2 linked regions of the Methanocaldococcus jannaschii DSM 2661 genome follow. Each later gene encodes a partner of the first gene's protein in a complex. Links are inferred from orthologs where the notes say so. Each region holds a gene or a part of one and is shown on either strand. Other genes may lie near its edges. The genes, in order: MJ_RS07020 and MJ_RS07525.

Evidence for each region.
Region 2: the proteins of MJ_RS07020 (region 1) and MJ_RS07525 are in contact, whole or in part, in a crystal structure (PDB 7CNS), measured with the Thermococcus kodakarensis proteins. The link is inferred for Methanocaldococcus jannaschii DSM 2661 from one-to-one orthologs. Residues at the interface, in WP_011250200.1 of Thermococcus kodakarensis: Ile25, Ala28, Leu29, Ile32, Tyr33, Ala47, Gly48, Asn53, Ile54, Ala57, Glu60, Phe61, Leu62, Tyr99, Ser128, Glu129, Ser130, Asn145, Arg146, Glu147, Gly148, Gly149, Pro150, Ser151, Leu153, Tyr164, Leu201, Gly202, Asn203, Gly227; in WP_011250199.1 of Thermococcus kodakarensis: Arg6, Lys7, Ile8, Leu27, Gly28, Thr38, Arg58, Gly59, Lys60, Gly61, Ser62, Thr63, Val64, Ser66, Tyr67, Val68, Tyr70, Ala71, Lys74, Glu86, Ala87, Glu88, Thr89, Ile90, Ala92, Thr93, Ile96, Ile97.

Annotation. Positions count from the first base shown.
Region 1 is NC_000909.1:1,256,626-1,266,102, forward strand. Bases 871-3,863 are described here. They hold MJ_RS07020 (aconitase X), read left to right. Parts: upstream 871-1,757; coding sequence 1,758-2,969; downstream 2,970-3,863. Other genes in these bases: MJ_RS07015 (radical SAM protein), read left to right, coding at 871-1,656; cbiB (adenosylcobinamide-phosphate synthase CbiB), read left to right, coding at 2,969-3,863. Also shown: MJ_RS07010 (sugar phosphate isomerase/epimerase family protein), read left to right, coding at 1-660; more of MJ_RS07015, read left to right, coding at 691-870; more of cbiB, read left to right, coding at 3,864-3,892; MJ_RS07030 (Clp1/GlmU family protein), read left to right, coding at 3,889-4,962; MJ_RS07035 (DUF504 domain-containing protein), read left to right, coding at 4,976-5,206; MJ_RS07040 (MFS transporter), read right to left, coding at 5,189-6,385; MJ_RS07045 (S16 family serine protease), read right to left, coding at 6,430-8,217; MJ_RS07050 (sodium-dependent transporter), read left to right, coding at 8,339-9,477. UniProt on the Methanocaldococcus jannaschii protein: Component of a hydro-lyase that catalyzes the dehydration of mevalonate 5-phosphate (MVA5P) to form trans-anhydromevalonate 5-phosphate (tAHMP).
Region 2 is NC_000909.1:1,362,992-1,372,915, forward strand. The notes cover bases 4,322-7,106. They hold MJ_RS07525 (DUF126 domain-containing protein), read left to right. Parts: upstream 4,322-5,411; coding sequence 5,412-5,801; downstream 5,802-7,106. Other genes in these bases: MJ_RS07505 (CBS domain-containing protein), read left to right, coding at 4,322-4,371; pyrI (aspartate carbamoyltransferase regulatory subunit), read left to right, coding at 4,745-5,185; MJ_RS07530 (NOG1 family protein), read left to right, coding at 5,886-6,938; MJ_RS07535 (hypothetical protein), read right to left, coding at 6,940-7,106. Outside these bases: MJ_RS07495 (archaellin/type IV pilin N-terminal domain-containing protein), read right to left, coding at 321-1,361; MJ_RS07500 (archaellin/type IV pilin N-terminal domain-containing protein), read right to left, coding at 1,674-2,747; more of MJ_RS07505, read left to right, coding at 3,115-4,321; more of MJ_RS07535, read right to left, coding at 7,107-7,737; MJ_RS07540 (PUA domain-containing protein), read right to left, coding at 7,835-8,314; MJ_RS07545 (lactaldehyde dehydrogenase), read left to right, coding at 8,810-9,924. UniProt on the Methanocaldococcus jannaschii protein: Component of a hydro-lyase that catalyzes the dehydration of mevalonate 5-phosphate (MVA5P) to form trans-anhydromevalonate 5-phosphate (tAHMP).

The sequences.
Region 1 (9,477 bases):
ATTGTAGTGCATGCACCTTTTTCAGATTTAAACCCTGCATCAATGAATGAGAGAGTTAGGAAATTAACAGTTGAGTGTATTAGAGACGCTATAGAAGGTGCTTTTGAGCTTGATTCTGAGGTTGTTGTAGTTCATCCTGGCTATATTCCAGAGCTCTGGAGTAACTATGTAAGTGAGATACTGGATAACAATTTCTCAACACTTTCTGAGATTGTAGAGATAGCTGAAGATTATGGAATAAAGATTGGTTTGGAGAACATGCCAAACTTTAGAGGAGTTTTAGGGATAACTCCAGAATCATTATTGGAGATTGTTAAAGACATTGACTCAAAGAATTTAGGGATAACTTTTGATATAGGACACGCAAACACTGCTGGAAATCCAGCTGAATTTGTTGAAAAACTACAAAATATTGGAATTGGAATTATACATGTTCATGCCCACGACAATAACGGCTATGATGATGAGCATTTGAAAATAGGAGAAGGAAATATTAACTTTATTGAAGTCCTTGAAAAGCTAAAAGAAATTGGCTATGATGGAGTTATTAGCATAGAAAATAAAAATATTAGGGATGCTGTGAAGAGTAAGGAAATATTAAAAGAATATTTGGAAATCGTTAATGAGAAAGTGGCTGAGAAGGAGAAAATAGAGGAATAATTTTATATTTTATTTATTTTTGGTGGTTCTATGACTATAGCATTTGGACCAGTTCCATCAAGGAGGTTAGGGAAGAGTCTAGGGATAAATAGCATTCCATGTAAGTTTTGTAGTTATGATTGTGTATATTGCCAAGTTGGAAGAACCATAAACAAAACTATAGAGAGGAGAGAGTTTTATAGTCCAGAAGATATTTTTAAGTCAGTAGAGGAGAGGATAGGTAAGCTAAATAATGAGAAAATTGACTACCTCACTTTTGTTGCAGATGGAGAGCCAACATTAGATATAAATTTATCAAAAGAAGTTGAAATGCTTAGAGATTTTGACATTCCAATAGCAATAATTACAAACTCTTCATTAATTTGGAGGGAAGATGTTAGAAATGACATATTAAACTTTGATTTAGTATCTTTTAAGGTTGATTCTGTTGATGAAAAAATTTGGAGAGAAATAAATAGACCTCATAAAGATTTGGTGTTAGATAAAATCTTAGAAGGAATGATAGCTTTTAGAGATAACTATAAAGGAGAGTTGATAACTGAAACGATGATTTTAGGAAGTATAAAATATACAGAGGAATCTATAATCAAAACAGCAGAATTTTTAAAAGAATTAAATCCAAATAAATGCTATTTAAATACTCCAATAAGGCCACCATCTGAAAAATATATAAAACCTCCTAAAATAGAAGTTATAACTAAAATATTAGCCATATTTAATGAAATTATTGGTAAAAATAAAATTAAACTCTTAGGGAAATTTGAAGGAAATGAATTTATATTCTCTGAAAATGTTGAAGAGGATATATTGGCTATAACTTCCGTTCATCCAATGAGAGAGGAAGTTATTAAAGAATTGTTAAATAAATCAAATATTAGCTTTGATATTATAAATAAAATGGTAAATGAGGGAAAACTAATAAAATTAGAATATGATGGAAAAGTATTCTATATGAAAAATATTAAAAGTAGGGATAAAAATGTATCTAACCCATAGGGCTTCGCCCTATTGGGATACCCAGAGCGGGGCTTCACTACATTCAGCCCTACTGTAATCTATTTTTAATCAGATTTTTAGTAAAAATTTGAGGGATAAAAATGTATCTAACTAAAGAAGAAGAGAAAATATTAGATGGAGAATATGGAGAGGTTTTAAGAAGATGTATGAATTTATTAGTTTCTTTGGGAGATATTTATGGAGCTGATAAGCTAATCCCTATAAGCTCAGCTCAAATTTCTGGAGTTTCATACAAAACTATTAAAGATATTGGTTTAGAGTTTTTGGAAGATTTTGCTAAAGAAGATGTTAAAGTTAAGGTCTATGCCACTTTAAACCCAGCTGGAATGGATTTAGATATATGGAGAGAGCTTGGCATTGATGAGAAGTTTGCCAAAAAGCAGTTGAGAATTATTGAAGCATTTAAAAAGATGGAAGTTGAGATAAGTTGCACTTGCACGCCCTATTTAACTGGAAACCTTCCAAGATTCGGAGAGCATATAAGTTGGGCCGAAAGCTCAGCTGTGAGCTTTGCAAACTCTGTCTTAGGAGCTAAGACAAATAGAGAAGGTGGGCCATCAGCATTAGCAGCTGCAATTATTGGAAAAACACCATATTATGGATATCACTTAGATGAAAATAGAAAGACAACACATATCATTGAGTTAGATGGACAATTAATCTCTAACTTTAAATATGGAGAGAGTTTTTATGGAGCTTTAGGTTACTTAGTTGGGAAGATTGTTAAGAATGGCATTCCATATTTTGAAAATCTATATAAATTAAATCCAAATAACGATAATTTAAAATCCTTGGGAGCTGCAATGGCTGCAAGTGGTGGTATCGCCTTATATCACGCAAAAAACTTGACAGCTGAATGCAGAGTTAAAGAAGTTGTTAATGATAAAATTGAAAAGATATCTATTGGAGTTGAGGAGATAAAGGAAGCTTATGAAAAATTAAATACAACAAATGAAGAGCCAGATTTAATTTGTATTGGTTGCCCTCACTGCAGTTTAATGGAAATTAAAAAAATTGCTGAACTTTTAAAAAATAAAAAATTGAATGCTGATTTATGGGTTTGCTGCTCTCTTCATATTAAAGCAATAGCAGATAGAATGGGATATACAAAGATTATTGAAAAAGCTGGTGGAAAGGTAGTTAAAGACACCTGTATGGTTGTTTCTCCAATTGAGGATTTAGGTTATAAAAGAGTTGCAACAAACTCTGGAAAAGCTGCTGTTTATCTACCAAGCTTTTGTAAGAGTGAAGTAATTTTTGGAGATATTGAGGAATTGTTAAAAGGGAGATAATGCTGAATCCAATAATCTTATTTTTGGCTATTATTTTTGATAGAATCATTGGGGAGTTGCCAGAGAGTATTCATCCAACGGTTTGGATAGGGAAGTTGATAGCTTTTTTAGAGAACATATTTAAATCTACAAATTGCAAAAATAAATATAGAGATTTTTTGTTTGGCTCACTAACAACATTTATTACTCTATTAGTTGTGGGAGTTATAGCTTTTTTTGTTGATAAATGCATAATGCTGTTACCATTTCCTTTAAACTATATTATCTATGGTTTTTTGTTATCAACAACTATTGGCTACAAATCATTATTCGAATTCTGCAAAAAGCCGATTGAATATATAAAAAATGGTGATTTAGAGGGAGCAAGGAAAGCTGTTCAGCATATAGTTAGCAGAGATGCCTCAAAGTTGGATAAAGAGCATGTATTATCGGCTGCAGTAGAGAGCTTATCCGAGAACATAACAGACAGTATAATTGGAGCTTTATTCTATGCTATATTTTTTGGTTTGCCTGGAGCCTTTGTTTATAGGGCGATAAATACATTAGATGCAATGATTGGTTATAAAAATGAGAAATATCTATGGTATGGGAAGTTAGCAGCAAGGTTGGATGATATTGCCAATTTTATTCCTTCAAGAATAGCAGGGATTTTGCTAATAATTACTGCCCCATTTTATAAAGGAGATGTTAAAAAGGCAATATATGGGTTTTTAAAAGAAGCTAATAAGGTTCCATCACCAAACTCTGGTTATACAATGGCTACATTGGCAAATGCATTAAATATAACTTTGGAGAAGATAGGATATTATAAACTTGGTAGTGGGAAAATAGATGTTGAAAAATCTTTAAACGCTTTTAAGGCAGTTGATTATACAGTCGTTGTGTTTTTAATTATTTATACTTTAATTTGGTGGATAACATGATAAGTAAAGCTTATTACACTACAGAGATTCCAGAGGATAGATTTGAAGCTCTGAGTTGTATTAAAGATAGTCAAAAACCTCTTAAAATTATATTACTTGGAGGAGTTGATAGTGGTAAAACAACATTAGCTACTTTTTTGGCAAATGAGCTTTTAAACTTAGGATTTAAAGTTGCTATAGTCGATAGTGATGTAGGGCAGAAGAGCATTTTACCTCCAGCAACTATAAGCTTAGCTTTCCCAGAAACAAATTTTAACAATTTATATGAAATTAAACCATACAAAAGTTATTTCGTTGGTTCAACAGCCCCAATACAATTTTTTGGAGAGATGATTACTGGAACTAAATTATTGTGTGATTATGCTGAAGATAAGGCTGATATTATTATAGTTGATACCACTGGGCTGATATCTGGTTCTGGAGCTGATTTAAAGAGGATGAAAATAGAAATGATTAAGCCAGATATTATAATAGCATTGGAGAAAAGAAATGAACTTAAGAGTATTTTAAAGCCCTTTGAAAATAAAATCAGGGTTTTTTACTTAAAAGTTTATGAAAATGCAAAATCATTCAGCAGAGAGGAAAGAAAAGAAATTAGAGCAGAGAAATGGAAAGAATACTTTAAAAACTCAAAAATTTATAATATTGGTTTTAATGATGTAGTTATTGGTGGAACCAAGGTATTTCAAGGAGAGAAGATTTTAGAGGATGAGAAATACTTATTAGAATCACTTTTTAAGTGGAAGATACTTTATGGTAGCAAATGCGATGGAAGATATACAATAGTAAAAAGAGATTTGGTAAATATGCCAAGGCAAATAGATAAAAACATCCTATATTACATTGAGCCAGAGCGGTTTAACAATTTAATAGTTGGATTGATTGATGAAGATAGCTTTTGCATTGGATTAGGTATTTTAAAAACTATTGATTTTGAGAATGAAACATTAGAAATTTTAACTCCAATAAGTGAAGAGGATATTAAAAATATTAGAGAAATAAGGTTTGGAAGGATTAGAGTTGATGAAAATGGTGAGGAACTTGGCTTATTAGATAGAGATTCTATATAAATTGGGGATATTTATGCTTAAAGAAATATTAAACAAAATCTTTTGGCATCCTGATTATAAGAGAGAAGATTTTGAAGTTGTTATATTACATAGAGGGGCTGAAGAAAATAAAAAAGCTATATCTTTAGATGATGTTGAGCTTAAAGGGAATTATTTAATATATTTTGACACTTATATACCTCTACATAGAATCTTAGAGATTAGAAATAAAAAAACTGGAGAGATTTTATATAAAAAGAAGTAACAAACCTGAAATTATAGCTAAGACACTTCCATATAAAAATGTCATTTCTGGGCTTATCTTCCACAAATATCCAGCTATTAAACTTGCAGGTAAGCTTGTTAATCCCACAACTGTATAAAACAGCCCTAAGGCTGTTGCTCTAATATCCTCTGACGATAAATCTGAGACATAAGCTTTCTGATTTCCAGCAAATAATGCATAGGCAATTCCATATAAAGCAAATAACAATATTAAGCTTTTTTGAGATATAAAGTAGGCAAATCCTAAAGAGACAATACCATAAACTATATATCCAATAGTTAAAACACTCTTCCTCCCAATTTTATCAGATAAAATTCCAAATGGAATTGAAAATGTGGCGTAAAAGATGTTGTATAAAATATATAGAGCAATAGGGATTATAATAGCCATTTTTTCATCTACTATCATTAAAAATTCCTGAGCTCTCAAAATATAAAACATATAGCTAAAGTTACTTAGGGTAAATATAGCTGAGATTAAAATAAAAAGCTTTAACTCTTTTGGTAAATTTTTAATCCCTACTCTAAATGTTATTTTATTATTAGAGGGTGAAGGTTTCTCTTTAACAAAATATAGAGGAATTAGGGTTAAAAATCCAATAACCGCAGCTATTAAAATTATTTGATTGAAACTATATTGAAGATATAGAATAAACAATAATGATAAGGTAGAGCCAAGTATAGCCCCAGCGGTATCAAAAGCTCTCTGTATTCCAAATCCTTTACCCAAAGTTTTAGGCATACTTTCAGATATTATCGCATCTCTTGGGGCTGTTCTTATCCCTTTGCCCATTCTTTCAAGGGAAGAAAATATAACAGCTCCTAACCAGCTTTTTGATAAACCTAAGAGTAGTTTAAACATTGAAGATGTTAAATAACCTAAAACAACAAAAATCTTCCTTTTCCTAACTTTATCTGAACAATAACCAATTAAAACCATTAAAATGTTTGAGATAAACTCTCTTAAACCTCCAACTAAACCTATTGATAAACTTCCTCCCCCAACGCTTGTAATAAGCATTGGTAAAATTGGCATTATCATCTCACTGCTCATGTCATTCAAAAAGCTTGTAAATCCCAATAAATAAACATTTTTAGATAATTCCCTATCATTCTCATTATTTTTTTGTAAATTTTGTTCTGCCACTTTTCTCACCATAAAAAATAATAAAAATAAACTAAAAAATAAATATAAAAAGTTAATTAAGCAGAAACTCTTCTTGCTAAGTATCCTCCTGCAAACCCTATTAATCCACCAATTATTGCAGAAATCATTATTCCAACATTATTTTCCTTAGTTGTAGTTTCTTCAATATTAACATTCTCGTTAGTGACTATATTAATTTCACTGCTGATATTTTCACTGATACTTTTATTCAACTCTTTTATTACATCTATATCCATTTGGGCGTAGTATGAGCTATATTTATAATACATAATTTTTGAAATGGTATCATTTAAACTATTTGCATATTCATAATAACCAAGGGCTGAGATTGGAGTTATTCCTAAGTTTTCAGCCAAGTTTATTTTGTTCCTTGCATATTTTTTGGAGTATTCAATATCTCCAAATATAACCAATGGAATCTCTGCCTTTACACAGGTATCTATACTCTCAGCTATGGTTAGTAAATAGTCCCCATCCTTATATGCCTCTTTTGCTGATTCTAAATCATTTTCAAGGTCATCAGTAGGTAGATTGGGGAATAATGTTTCTACATAAGTTAAGATTGTTTCAGCGTTGTCTAAATACTGCTGAGCTAATGATTTTAATTTAGCTTCATTTATTATCTTGCCATTGTTATCATTTTCTTTTAAAGAAACCCACCATATTGCACTATCTCCCCTCAACTTCGCAAAGCTACCATACTTTATCGCTTCATCATAATTTCCTAAATAGTAAGATTTCCACGCATTATCTAAGAGTTTTTCCGCTTCAGCAATTCTTATCCTTCCTGCCAATATCTCTTCAAAGTTGTTAGTAGTTACATTTTTTGAATAAACAATTTCTTTATCATGGCTAATTTTATTTTGAACCTCTGTTAAGAAAGTTTTAACATCTTCCTCTCCAGTTAAGTATTTTAGGGTGTGTTCAATAGTTTCAAGTTTAATTAATGCGTTAAACGCAGAGCATGTTGCAGAGTAGTATTTGTTTTTTAGATATTCATCATTAGCCTTCTCTAATAAGCTCTTTGAGGTAGTTAGTTCATTTAACAGGGCTTTTTGATATTCATATCCAACATAACTGTTACTTAACTCTTTAGAGAGGTTTTCATATTTTTCATTAGCTGTTTTTAAAACGTTTTCACTTAACTCCTTCATTATGTCTTTATATTTCTCTTCGATAAGTGGATTTTCTGGATATTCCTTCATTATTATCTTTTTATTTGTGAAGTAAGGAATCGCTTCATATATACTTCCAACTTCTATAACCTTAATTCCCAATTTTTTACCAAATTCTACTGCATCAACTTTGTTGCCCTCTACTTCAACATACCTCTGCCCTTTTGGGATTAGCATAATTGTGCAGTTTGCTTTCTTAGCAGCTTCTATCTTTTCCAATATCCCTCCAACAGGTCCTATACTACCATCCGGATTTATCGTTCCAGTCATCATAACATGTTTATTTAAACTCCAGTTCATCAACTCACAGATGATTCCAATAGTCATCGTTCCCCCTGCTGATGGCCCCCCAACAACTGGAACATCACTTCTTACTGTGATATATACATTATATTTACTCATATCTTTTCCAGTAACTTCCCCAGCAACTTTTGCAGCGATTCTTGCAGAACCTTGCATATCTAATTCAGTTAGAGGCATAGTGTCCATAAATACATGTCCATCTCCCTTCGTAACATTAATTTGAATATTTATTGGAACCCCCACGTATCCTCTATCCGTTAAAGATACTGCTGGAGCTTTTATAATCACAGCAAAAGCAGAATTTAAAAGAAATGTTATTAATAGCAATGTCAATATTTTTTTCATATTCTCCCTCCAAGTCTTCATAAGGATACATTATACTTCAGATAATACTTAAATAATTACTCAGAACAAATATAAAAAATAGTATGAAATTAAAGTATAAAGTAAAAGTAGTGTGAGTTATATGGAAAGAGAAAGCTGGAGCTCTAACTTGGGATTTATATTGGCGAGTGTTGGTTCGGCTATAGGATTAGGAAACATTTGGAGATTTGGATATATGGTTTATACGAATGGTGGGGGAGCTTTTTTAATTCCATATATTGTTGCTTTGCTCTGTGTTGGTATCCCATTAATGATTCTTGAATTTGCCATTGGACATTATACAAAAAAATCTGCACCCTTAGCTTTGGAAAAATTGCATAAAGGTTCAGAATGGACAGGGTGGTTTGCAGTTATTTCAGGGTTTATTATAACAAGTTATTATGTTGTTATTATTGCCTGGTGTCTTTACTATTTGATAATTTTAGTTATCTATGGGTATCCATCAGACCCTAATGCTTATTTCTTCCATAATATACTTCAAATATCATCTGGTGTAGAGGACATTGGTGGAGTTTCTTATGGAATTTTAGTATCTACCTTAGCTGTTTGGGGAATTGTAGCTTTAATTTTAAGTGCAGGAATTAAAAATGGATTGGAGAAAGCAAATAAAATAATGATTCCTTTTCTACTGTTTTTAATAATTTTGTTGGTTTTAAACGCACTAACTCTACCAGGAGCTTTAACTGGGATTGAATGGTATTTAACTCCAGACTTTTCAGCACTCTTTAATTATAACGTGTGGTTAAGTGCATTCTCTCAAATTTTCTTTAGCCTATCTTTAGGATTTGGAATTTTAATTGCTTATGCAAGCTATCTTCCCAAAAAAAGTGATTTAACAATAAACGCTGTTACTGTATCTCTCTTAAATTGCGGTTTTTCATTTTTAGCTGGTTTTGCTGTATTTGGAACACTTGGATATATGAGCTATACAAGTGGCATTCCATTAGATAAGGCTGTTTCAGAAGGGATTGGCTTGGCTTTTGTTACCTTTCCAAAGGCACTGTCTTTATTACCATTTGCAAGTAGATTATTTGGGATAGTATTCTTTTTAGCCTTAGTTTTTGCTGGAATATCCTCTGCTGTTTCTATCGTAGAGGCAAGTGTATCTGCAATTATAGATAAGTTCTCATTGAGTAGGAAAAAAGCTCTACTTGCTGTATTGGCTTTATTTATTATAATTTCACCAATATTTACAACTGGAGCTGGATTATATTATTTGGA
Region 2 (9,924 bases), 110 kb from region 1 along the record:
AAGATTTTAACCTCTATCGATTCCTATTCCTTTTAAAAAGCTTCCTCTCTACGATTCTCTCCTTTATAACTTCTATCATGAGCCTCATATTTTATTATTTTTTATCAATATTTAATAAAAACTTAACTTGACAATCTCTTCTATCACCTTTAGAAAAAGTAATATAATTTTAAGGTTGTTTTGAAATTCTAATTATTTTTTAATCCAAAAAGAAATATTTTATTGCATATATTTTATTACATATTAGCAGTTAAAGGTTATTTTATATTTAAATCTTTAAAACTATTTAGATAAAAAAAAGAAAGAAAAAAGGTGAGAATTTATAACCTATCTTTTAATACAATATTGACATCAACTTGTTTATATACTCCTTGGTCGGAAACAACTTTTACAGGGATTTTAACAGTTGTTTCTCCACTTGGCTCTTCTTGGAAACCCATACTTGAACCAAAGAAGAAGAATATTTCTTTTGAAACTTTTTCTCCTTTATGTAATGTTCCAACATCCCATTCTGAAGTATAGAACTTAGCATCGATTGGTGTTTTGTATTTGTAAAATGCTTGAGCAGTGTTCCATCCAATGAATTTTGTAGCTGTTAATGTATTTGTCCAGCTTGAATATGAACCATTAACCGCACATGCATACCACATATTGTTGAATCCTCCTGCATACAACCTCATACTTTGGACATCATTTTGTGAATATGGCCATTTCTTAGCAGTTGTAACTGATAAATCTTTACTACCATCTACTGCTGCAACTCCAGTAACTGAGTTTGGAGCTAATATGTAGTATACACTTGTATAGTTGTTTCCATCATCTCCAGTCCATGTAGCATCTGGGTATATTCCAGTTCTATTTAATATACCTTTAAATGGAGTCCCATCATTTGTGCATAATAAATATGCATCATAGTTTTGTCCGTTGTAGTTTAATGTAATCTTTTTGAGTGTTAAACCAGCAACTTCTGTGGCTCCGTCACTTTCTATTTTTACATTTGTTAATGTCGAATCATAGTAGTTTTCTAAAGTTAATGGAACTGGAACGATTAATCTTTCATCATATGAGCCATAATCTGTTGTAGTCAAGTGAGAGAGTTTGTAATCTGGAGTAGGATATGTTAAATCCAAATCTCCTTCAACATCAATTTCTTTTGGAACTCCAACACCTATGGCTCCTGCAGCGTAGGTTATTGTGGATGTTGTTCCTTCTAATGCTGACTGAGTACTTTGCTGGCTGTTATTAAATAATCCACTTCCCCATGCGTAGAATACTGCTCCTACGACTATTGTAACTCCTAACACGATTAATAAGGCTAAGATTGGAGAGATTGCTTTTTTGTTCTTCATCCATTCAAACATATTACATCACCTCGTTCTTTCCTCGGGTATCCTATTACAGGAGACCGTCATTGGAATTAAATATTACTTTATATATTATTAAACTTTCTTTAATGTAGGTGGTTATGTATATACGAATTTCGTCTATATAAAATTTTCTATATAATTCATAAAGAAAATTTTAAATATGAAAATTTAACTAACAGTATGATTTTTATATGAAAAAATATTTATTTTTCATAAATTTTATTTTTTTCAGAATTTGAAAAGAGATTTTTATATTAAATTTGAATTTATGGATGTATATAAATAAAAAAGAAAAAATTAGAAAATCTACTCATCATCATAGACCGTAAATTTAACTTTAACTTCTTTAGTTACTCCTTCGTTAGATACAACTTTTAACGGAACTTCAAATGTCACATATCCATCATTTGTAGATCCTTTGTAGTTTGGCAAGTATAATGTATTGAAGAATAAGTAGGTTTTTACAGTTTTTTCTGAGTTCTTTGGTAATGTTCCTACAACATATTCTGGGTTGTTGAATAGTTTATCTAAGTATGTTGCAGAACTGCAGAACCATTGTGCAACCAATGTTCCACTTCCAAATCCTGGTTTTAATTCTTCTCCAGTAGCTGTGTATAACTTAACATTACTACAGTATGTTCCATAATATGGCCATGAAGTCTCTACAAGTGGAGCTACTCCAGTTGTTGTATTAACTGCATCCCAGCTGGAGTCTGATGTTGCACCAACTGAAGAAGCCAATTTTCCATAGGTGTCTCTTGTCTGATTCCATGCAATTACATACCCATTACTAACTTCAAACATTCCTGATTTATTTACGTATCCAACGAACAATGTTCCATCTTTCTTCAACAATTGATAGTTGTCATTTAGGTGTAACCAGAATGCATAGAACTTTGCAGATATATCTTCAAAGGCATTTGTGTAAGTTCCACCCATATCAACTATTTTTGGGATTCCTCCTACAACTTTAACTCCAGTTAATTTATAATCTTGTGTGTCAATAGTTACTGGAATTTCCACAATAAATCTTTCGTCATAGAATACTGTGCCGTATGTTGAATTATAACATCCATTTGAAGTAGATGGCTTTGCAATTTTTCCGTTACCATTTGGATAGCCTAACCATGAATCACTATCATCAGCATCTTGGTATCTTATTTTGTCAATACATGTTGCTGCAACCCTAATTGCCCCAGCATCATAAAACATATTTGTTGCAGTCCCTTCAACTGCTGCCTGTGTCTTTTCTTGGCTGTTTCCGAATAAATTACTTCCCCATGCGTAGAATACTGCTCCTACGACTATTGTAACTCCTAACACGATTAATAAGGCTAAGATTGGAGAGATTGCTTTTTTATTCTTTAACCAGTCCATCATCTTCCCACCTCTACTACTTCCCTCAAGTATCCCACCATGGGAGACCGTCATCGGGAGTAATAATTTTATATATTTTTTATTAATTTGTGTAGGTTATTATGTATATTATATTACTTATGCAGTATATCATGCCAAAATAATATATAAATCTTACGATTTTTTAAAAAATATTATTACTCAAATATTAATTTTTAAACAAATAATGATAAAAGATATTTTAAAATATTTTAAAGTTTTCTTTAATATTGTTAGGAAAATAGAGCCAAATTAAACATTCACATTTCTTAATACGTAACTGCTGTTAAACTTTAAATATTAAATGTGATATAATATCAATCATCAAAATTTCTGTTAAAAGGTGAGATTAATGTTAAACGAACCAGTAAAAGAGATAATGACAAAAGATGTAGTTACAGTAACACCTGATACACCTGTCTCAAAGGCATTAGGAATTATGGAAGAGAACGGATTTCATCATTTAATAGTTGTTGATAAAAAAGACGGTAAGGAAGAATATTACTTAATAAGCATGAGAGATTTGTTGTTGGCATCATCAACAGATGAAGAAGTTAGGTCGTTAATGTATAAAGCACACTGCGTACATGAAGATACTCCATTTTTGGATGCTGTATGTGAGATGTTGGATAGTGGGCAGAGAGCAGCTCCAATAGTTAATAATGTAGGAAAAATGGTAGGAATTATAACTGACTATGATATAATGGCAAGAGCTGCAAAATCAAAAATAATGAAAGATACAAAGGTTACAAAGATAATGACAAGGAATGTTATTACAATAAACGAAAATGACTCAATTGGTAAAGCGAGAGCTTTGATGAGAGACAATAACATCGGTAGATTGGTTGTTGTAGATGATGAAGGAAACCCAGTTGGAATGGTTACTGAAGTCGATATATTAAAAAAGGTCTTTAAACCTAAGAAAAAGATGACTGCTGGAGAATTTAAAGGAGAAAAAGTTCCAAGAATGGGACAGCCAGTTAGATTAATTATGAACACTCCATTAATAACAGTCGATGTTGATGCAAGTGCTGCAGATGCTGCAAGAGTTATGCAAGAATATGATATTAGAGGAGTCCCAGTTGTTAAAGGAAAATCATTGAGGGGAATTGTCACAAGATTGGATATTATTAAATATATTGCTGATTTAAAGAAAGGGGCAATGATTGAAATTGAATTACACGGTATGTTAGACCCAGAATTTAAAGACCTTGCTGAAAGAATTATTGCAACAGAAGTTAAAAAGATGGTTAAACATGCAGGAAAGATTCATTGGATAAAAATAACAATCAAAAAAGAGAGAGATAAAGGAGGAGTTCCTTATTATAGAATAACAACTTATGTTAAGACACCAAATAAATTATATGTTGGGGAGGGTAGGCCAAAAGCATCATTACCAAACAAATTAGAGGCTGAAGGTGAAGATATAGCTTATGTTTCAGAACATGAAAGATGGGAGTTTATTGATGTTTTAAAAGAGTCATTAGAATCAGTATTGAGGCAGTTAGAAGCTGATTATGATAAATATCATCCAAAACATGCTGGTAAAGTAGTTAAAGGACAGTTCCCTGAAGAATTTAATCCAGAAGAGTTTAAGAAAGAGGAATAATTCCTTTTAATTTTAATAATATATTTTTTATTATTTTATTATTATTTTTGGTGAAGTTTATGCCTACAACTTATGAAATTATTATTTACGGTAGAATCCAGCATGTTGGATTTAGAGAAAGGATTGAAAACTTGGGACATGCCTTAGGAATTGATGGAATTGTGTATAACTATGAAGATGGGACTGTTCGAATTTTGGCAAATTTTCCAAGTGAAAGAAAAAAGAAATTATTCAAGGATAAAACTAATTTTTGGAGAGTTAGAAAATGTAAATAAAAAATTAGAGGTATTGAATGAGATAAAAGAAACACAAATAAAAATGCTAAAAATATTAGAGAAAATTGAACAAAAGCTTTAAATTTTAAGTGATTCCTATGGAGGAGTTAAAAGTTAAAAAAATTACAAATGGGACTGTAATTGACCATATAGATGCTGGAAAGGCATTAATGGTTTTTAAGGTTTTAAATGTCCCAAAAGAGACATCTGTGATGATAGCCATTAATGTCCCATCAAAAAAGAAAGGAAAGAAAGATATTTTAAAAATTGAAGGAATTGAATTAAAAAAGGAGGATGTTGATAAAATATCTTTAATTTCTCCAGATGTAACTATCAACATCATTAGAAACGGAAAAGTTGTTGAAAAACTTAAACCACAAATTCCAGATGAGATAGAAGGGACATTAAAATGCACAAATCCAAATTGCATAACAAATAAAGAAAAAGTTAGAGGAAAATTTAAAATAGAAAGTAAAAACCCATTAAAAATTAGATGCTATTATTGTGAGAAGTTTTTAAATGAAGTAATTTTTGAATGAATAATTTAAAAGTGGTATTATGGAATTAAAAGGAAGAAGTATTTCAAAGCATAGAGGCAAAGCCTCTATTGCTATACTCCAGAGCGGGGTTGCCAGAGGCAACCCCACTTTCTATCTGGGGAGTATCCCAATAGAGGGGCAAAGCCCTTCTATAGTGAGGATACCTCTTAACACTCCCCTTGCTAACGCTCGGAGGTGTAAATTTTCTTATGATTGAGGGATTATTATGGAACTAAAAGGAAGAAGTATATCAAAAGGTATTATTGAAGGCATAGCAATCGTTTCTAAAAAACCATTCTCTTTTTTAGGAGGAGTTGATGAAGAGGGCAACATTATAGATAAAGATAGCGATTTATATGGACAATCATTGAAAGGAAAAATCTTTGTATTTCCTTATGGTAGGGGGAGTACTGTTGGCTCCTATGTTATTTATGGTTTAGCAAAGAGAGGGATTTTAAAGGGTATAGTTAATAAAGAATGTGAGCCAATAGTTGCCACTGGGGCTATTTTAGGAGGAATTCCTTTAGTTGATAAAATAGATATTGAGGAGATAAAAACTGGAGATAGGATTGTTGTTGATGGAAATACAGGAGTGGTGAAAATTTTAAATAAATGAAAATAAAAATCATTCTTTTATTAGAAGATTTATTTTAATTTTATTTTATCGATAAATCTATTAAAAACTTTTTTGGTGATAATTATGAGTAGAGAAGCTAATCCATTCAAAAAAATGCCAACAATATTGATGCCTGATGAATTGATGGCTAAAGCCTTAAGAAGAGGAGAAAAAGTAGCAAATGAGATGAGACAGAAAGAATTACCTTGGTTACTAAAAGCGAGGTTTGTGGAGGAGCATAAGGTAAGAACTATTGCTTCAGTTGTTGCAGATAACTTACAAAAGGTTATAGATAAAACGCCTCCAGTAAGAAAACTTCCTAAGTTTTATCAGGAGATGGTTGAGGTCTTGGTAGGGATAGATGATTTTAAAAAGTCGATGGGAGCATTTAAATGGGCTTCTGAATTGGTCAGAAAATTAGGAAATGAATATGCAAGAAAAATTAGAAAGGCAAGAACTCCACAACAGGCAGGAAAGTTAAGAAAGGAATTTGTTGGTAGAGTTAAATCTATATTGGAGCAGATTCATCCAGAGATGGCATTTGTTGCAGTGGCAAGAGAGAAATTAAAAGATTTACCAACATTTAAGGATTTGCCAACAGTAGTTATAGCTGGTTATCCAAACGTTGGTAAATCAACACTATTGAAAAAACTCACTGGAGCTGATGTTGAAATAAACAGCTATCCCTTCACAACTAAGGGAATAAATGTTGGTTATATAGGAGAGATTCAGATGGTCGATACTCCTGGACTGTTGGATAGGCCTCTGTATGAGAGGAATGATATTGAGTTACAGGCAATTTTAGCTCTAAATTATTTAGCTAATTTGATTTTATTTATAATAGATGCCAGTGAATTTTGTGGTTATACAATAGAAGAGCAAATAAATCTATTAAAAGAGATAAAAGATTTGTTTAAAGCTCCTATTGTTGTGGCTATAAATAAAATTGATTTGGTAGATGAGGAGAGAGTTAAAGAGATTGAAGAAAAATTAAAAGAGGTTGGAATAGAAGAAATATTAAAAATCTCTGCTGATAAAGATATTGGATTGGATGAGTTAAAAGAAAGGCTTAAAAAAATTGCTATAAAAGAATTTTTAAAGGATAAAGATGCGGAAAATAAAGAATTGGAATGTTAAATTATTCATTCTCAATTTCATTTATTAAGTTTAAAGAGTCTATATCTCCATATTTATTGGCAATATCTTTAATTTTTTCAAGAACTTTTGGTTTTTTGTTGGTTAGTTTTTTTAATTCTCTGCAGTATTTTATTATATCTTTATAACCTACTTCTAAGAATCTGCTTTTGAATCTTGAAAGTTCATAAGCTAAAAGTCCTCTTAAGACATCATCGTTTGAGAATAAAAAGACAGGATGAATCCAGATTATTATTCTTTCGTCATCTTTTTCTACAAAATTTTCTATTTTATTCACATCCATAAATACATCAATATAGACAGAAATTTCTTCTTCAACTTCAACATCTTCCAACAGCTCTTCAAGAATCTCGTTCATCTTTGTGTCAAACTCTATAATTTTTTCATCTAATTCATCATCTTCTAACTCCATCCATTTTAATACTCTCTCTTTAAACTCTATGGTTGTATTATTTGATGGGTAGATTATTGAGTATTCATTTGCTTCAAACTTATATTCCTTACTTACCCTTGAAGATAAGTTAATTATCATTAAACCCTCATCTAAGTTCTTTAAATTTATACTTTTTAATTTGTATTTTCTCATCTCTACATCAAAATCTTTTAAATTTTCAAAGTCATCTAAGTTTCTAATATATGCCTTCTCTCCGTTTTTTCCTTTTAGATAGAATCCTTTAAATTCAATATCTGCTAAATCTCCTCTAATTATATCCTTTGAAAATTCATCTAAGTTTCTGTAAATATCTAATAAAATTTTTTGAGCTAATTCTTTTGCTTTCATTGTTTCCACCTATTAAAAATTCAGATTATAATTAATAGTAAAATTTAATTTTGGATAAATATAAATTTTAGTATTATGTAGTTACTCTTGATAATTATTATCCACCCTCTCTCAAATACCATCCCTTATCTTTTATATTCTTAATTATCTTTCCGTCAAAGAGTCCAATACCTAAAAACTCTCTATTTTTATTAAAAACAGCAATTCTTCCAAAACCTTTAACTTCTATTATTGATTCTTTAAAGATATCCCTTCCATATAAAAATAATGCTTCAGCTTTTTCATTTACAATTGCATAATTATTTATTATATTGGGAGATATTAATGTAAAGCCCTCTAAGGATAAGCGAAATTTTCTCTTAATCTCACCAAATACATTACCTACTGAAAATATGTCTTGAAACATATTTAATTTTTTTATTGTTTCTATATTTGTATAACAAACTGTTAGCCATTTTCCTTCCAAAACTATTAGATTTTCATATTTAAAGCTTTTGACAAAATCCTTATCAGTATATTTACTTAACTCTTCCTCAATTAAATTAATTTCAGCATTTTTTAATTTTCTTACTTTCATAGTTTCACTAAAGGAGAAGTTAATTTCCTTAGCATCTATATGTATTATTTAATATATAAATTGTGAAAGCTCTATTAAAAAATAAACTAATATAAATATTTAGATTTACAATATCAACATTTTAATAAAAAGAGATTTCCACTTGTTTTGAACCCTTTGAGAGGTTTAATTCTAATAACAGACAATATTGGATTTATAAAAGTTTCCATTCCGAATCGGTCTGATTTTAATCTAAATAATCAAATTAACAAACCCTTAGAAATTAAATAAAAATCCTTTGAACTAATTAATAAATTCTAAATGCTCTTATTTTCAAATTTCAAACATATTCAACAAGACAATCCATCAACCAAACAACAAAATTAAAAATCCTAAAAATCTTAATAATTATAAGCACACATAATATATAAACATTAAATGTTTGTTAAAAACATTTAAAATGAAAGAGGCACAAATTATAAATTAGTTACAACATTCTTTTTATTTGGTGGAATCATGTTCATAGATGGGAAGTGGATAAATAGGGAAGATATGGATGTTATTAACCCATATTCATTAGAAGTTATTAAAAAAATCCCTGCGTTAAGTAGGGAAGAAGCTAAAGAAGCTATAGATACGGCTGAAAAGTATAAAGAAGTTATGAAAAATCTCCCCATAACTAAAAGATACAACATCTTAATGAATATTGCCAAACAAATTAAAGAAAAGAAGGAAGAACTTGCCAAAATATTGGCTATAGATGCAGGAAAACCAATAAAACAGGCAAGAGTAGAGGTTGAAAGAAGTATTGGAACATTTAAATTAGCTGCTTTCTATGTTAAAGAGCATAGAGATGAGGTAATCCCTTCAGATGATAGATTAATTTTTACAAGGAGAGAACCAGTTGGAATAGTTGGGGCTATAACACCCTTCAATTTCCCTCTAAATTTATCAGCTCATAAAATAGCCCCAGCTATAGCCACTGGGAATGTTATAGTTCATCATCCATCATCAAAAGCTCCTCTTGTTTGTATAGAGTTGGCTAAAATCATAGAAAATGCTTTGAAGAAATATAATGTTCCACTGGGAGTTTATAATTTGCTAACTGGAGCTGGAGAGGTTGTAGGAGATGAGATAGTTGTTAATGAGAAGGTTAATATGATATCCTTCACAGGCAGTTCAAAGGTTGGAGAATTAATTACTAAAAAAGCTGGCTTTAAAAAAATTGCCTTGGAATTGGGAGGGGTTAATCCAAATATCGTTTTAAAAGATGCTGATTTAAATAAAGCAGTTAATGCATTAATAAAAGGCAGTTTTATATATGCTGGACAGGTTTGCATCTCTGTAGGGATGATTTTAGTTGATGAGAGTATAGCAGATAAGTTCATAGAGATGTTTGTAAATAAGGCAAAAGTACTTAACGTAGGAAACCCATTAGATGAGAAAACTGATGTAGGACCTTTAATAAGTGTTGAACATGCAGAATGGGTTGAAAAAGTTGTAGAAAAAGCTATAGATGAAGGAGGTAAGTTATTATTAGGAGGAAAGAGAGATAAAGCTCTATTCTATCCAACAATATTGGAAGTTGATAGAGACAATATTTTATGCAAAACTGAAACATTTGCCCCAGT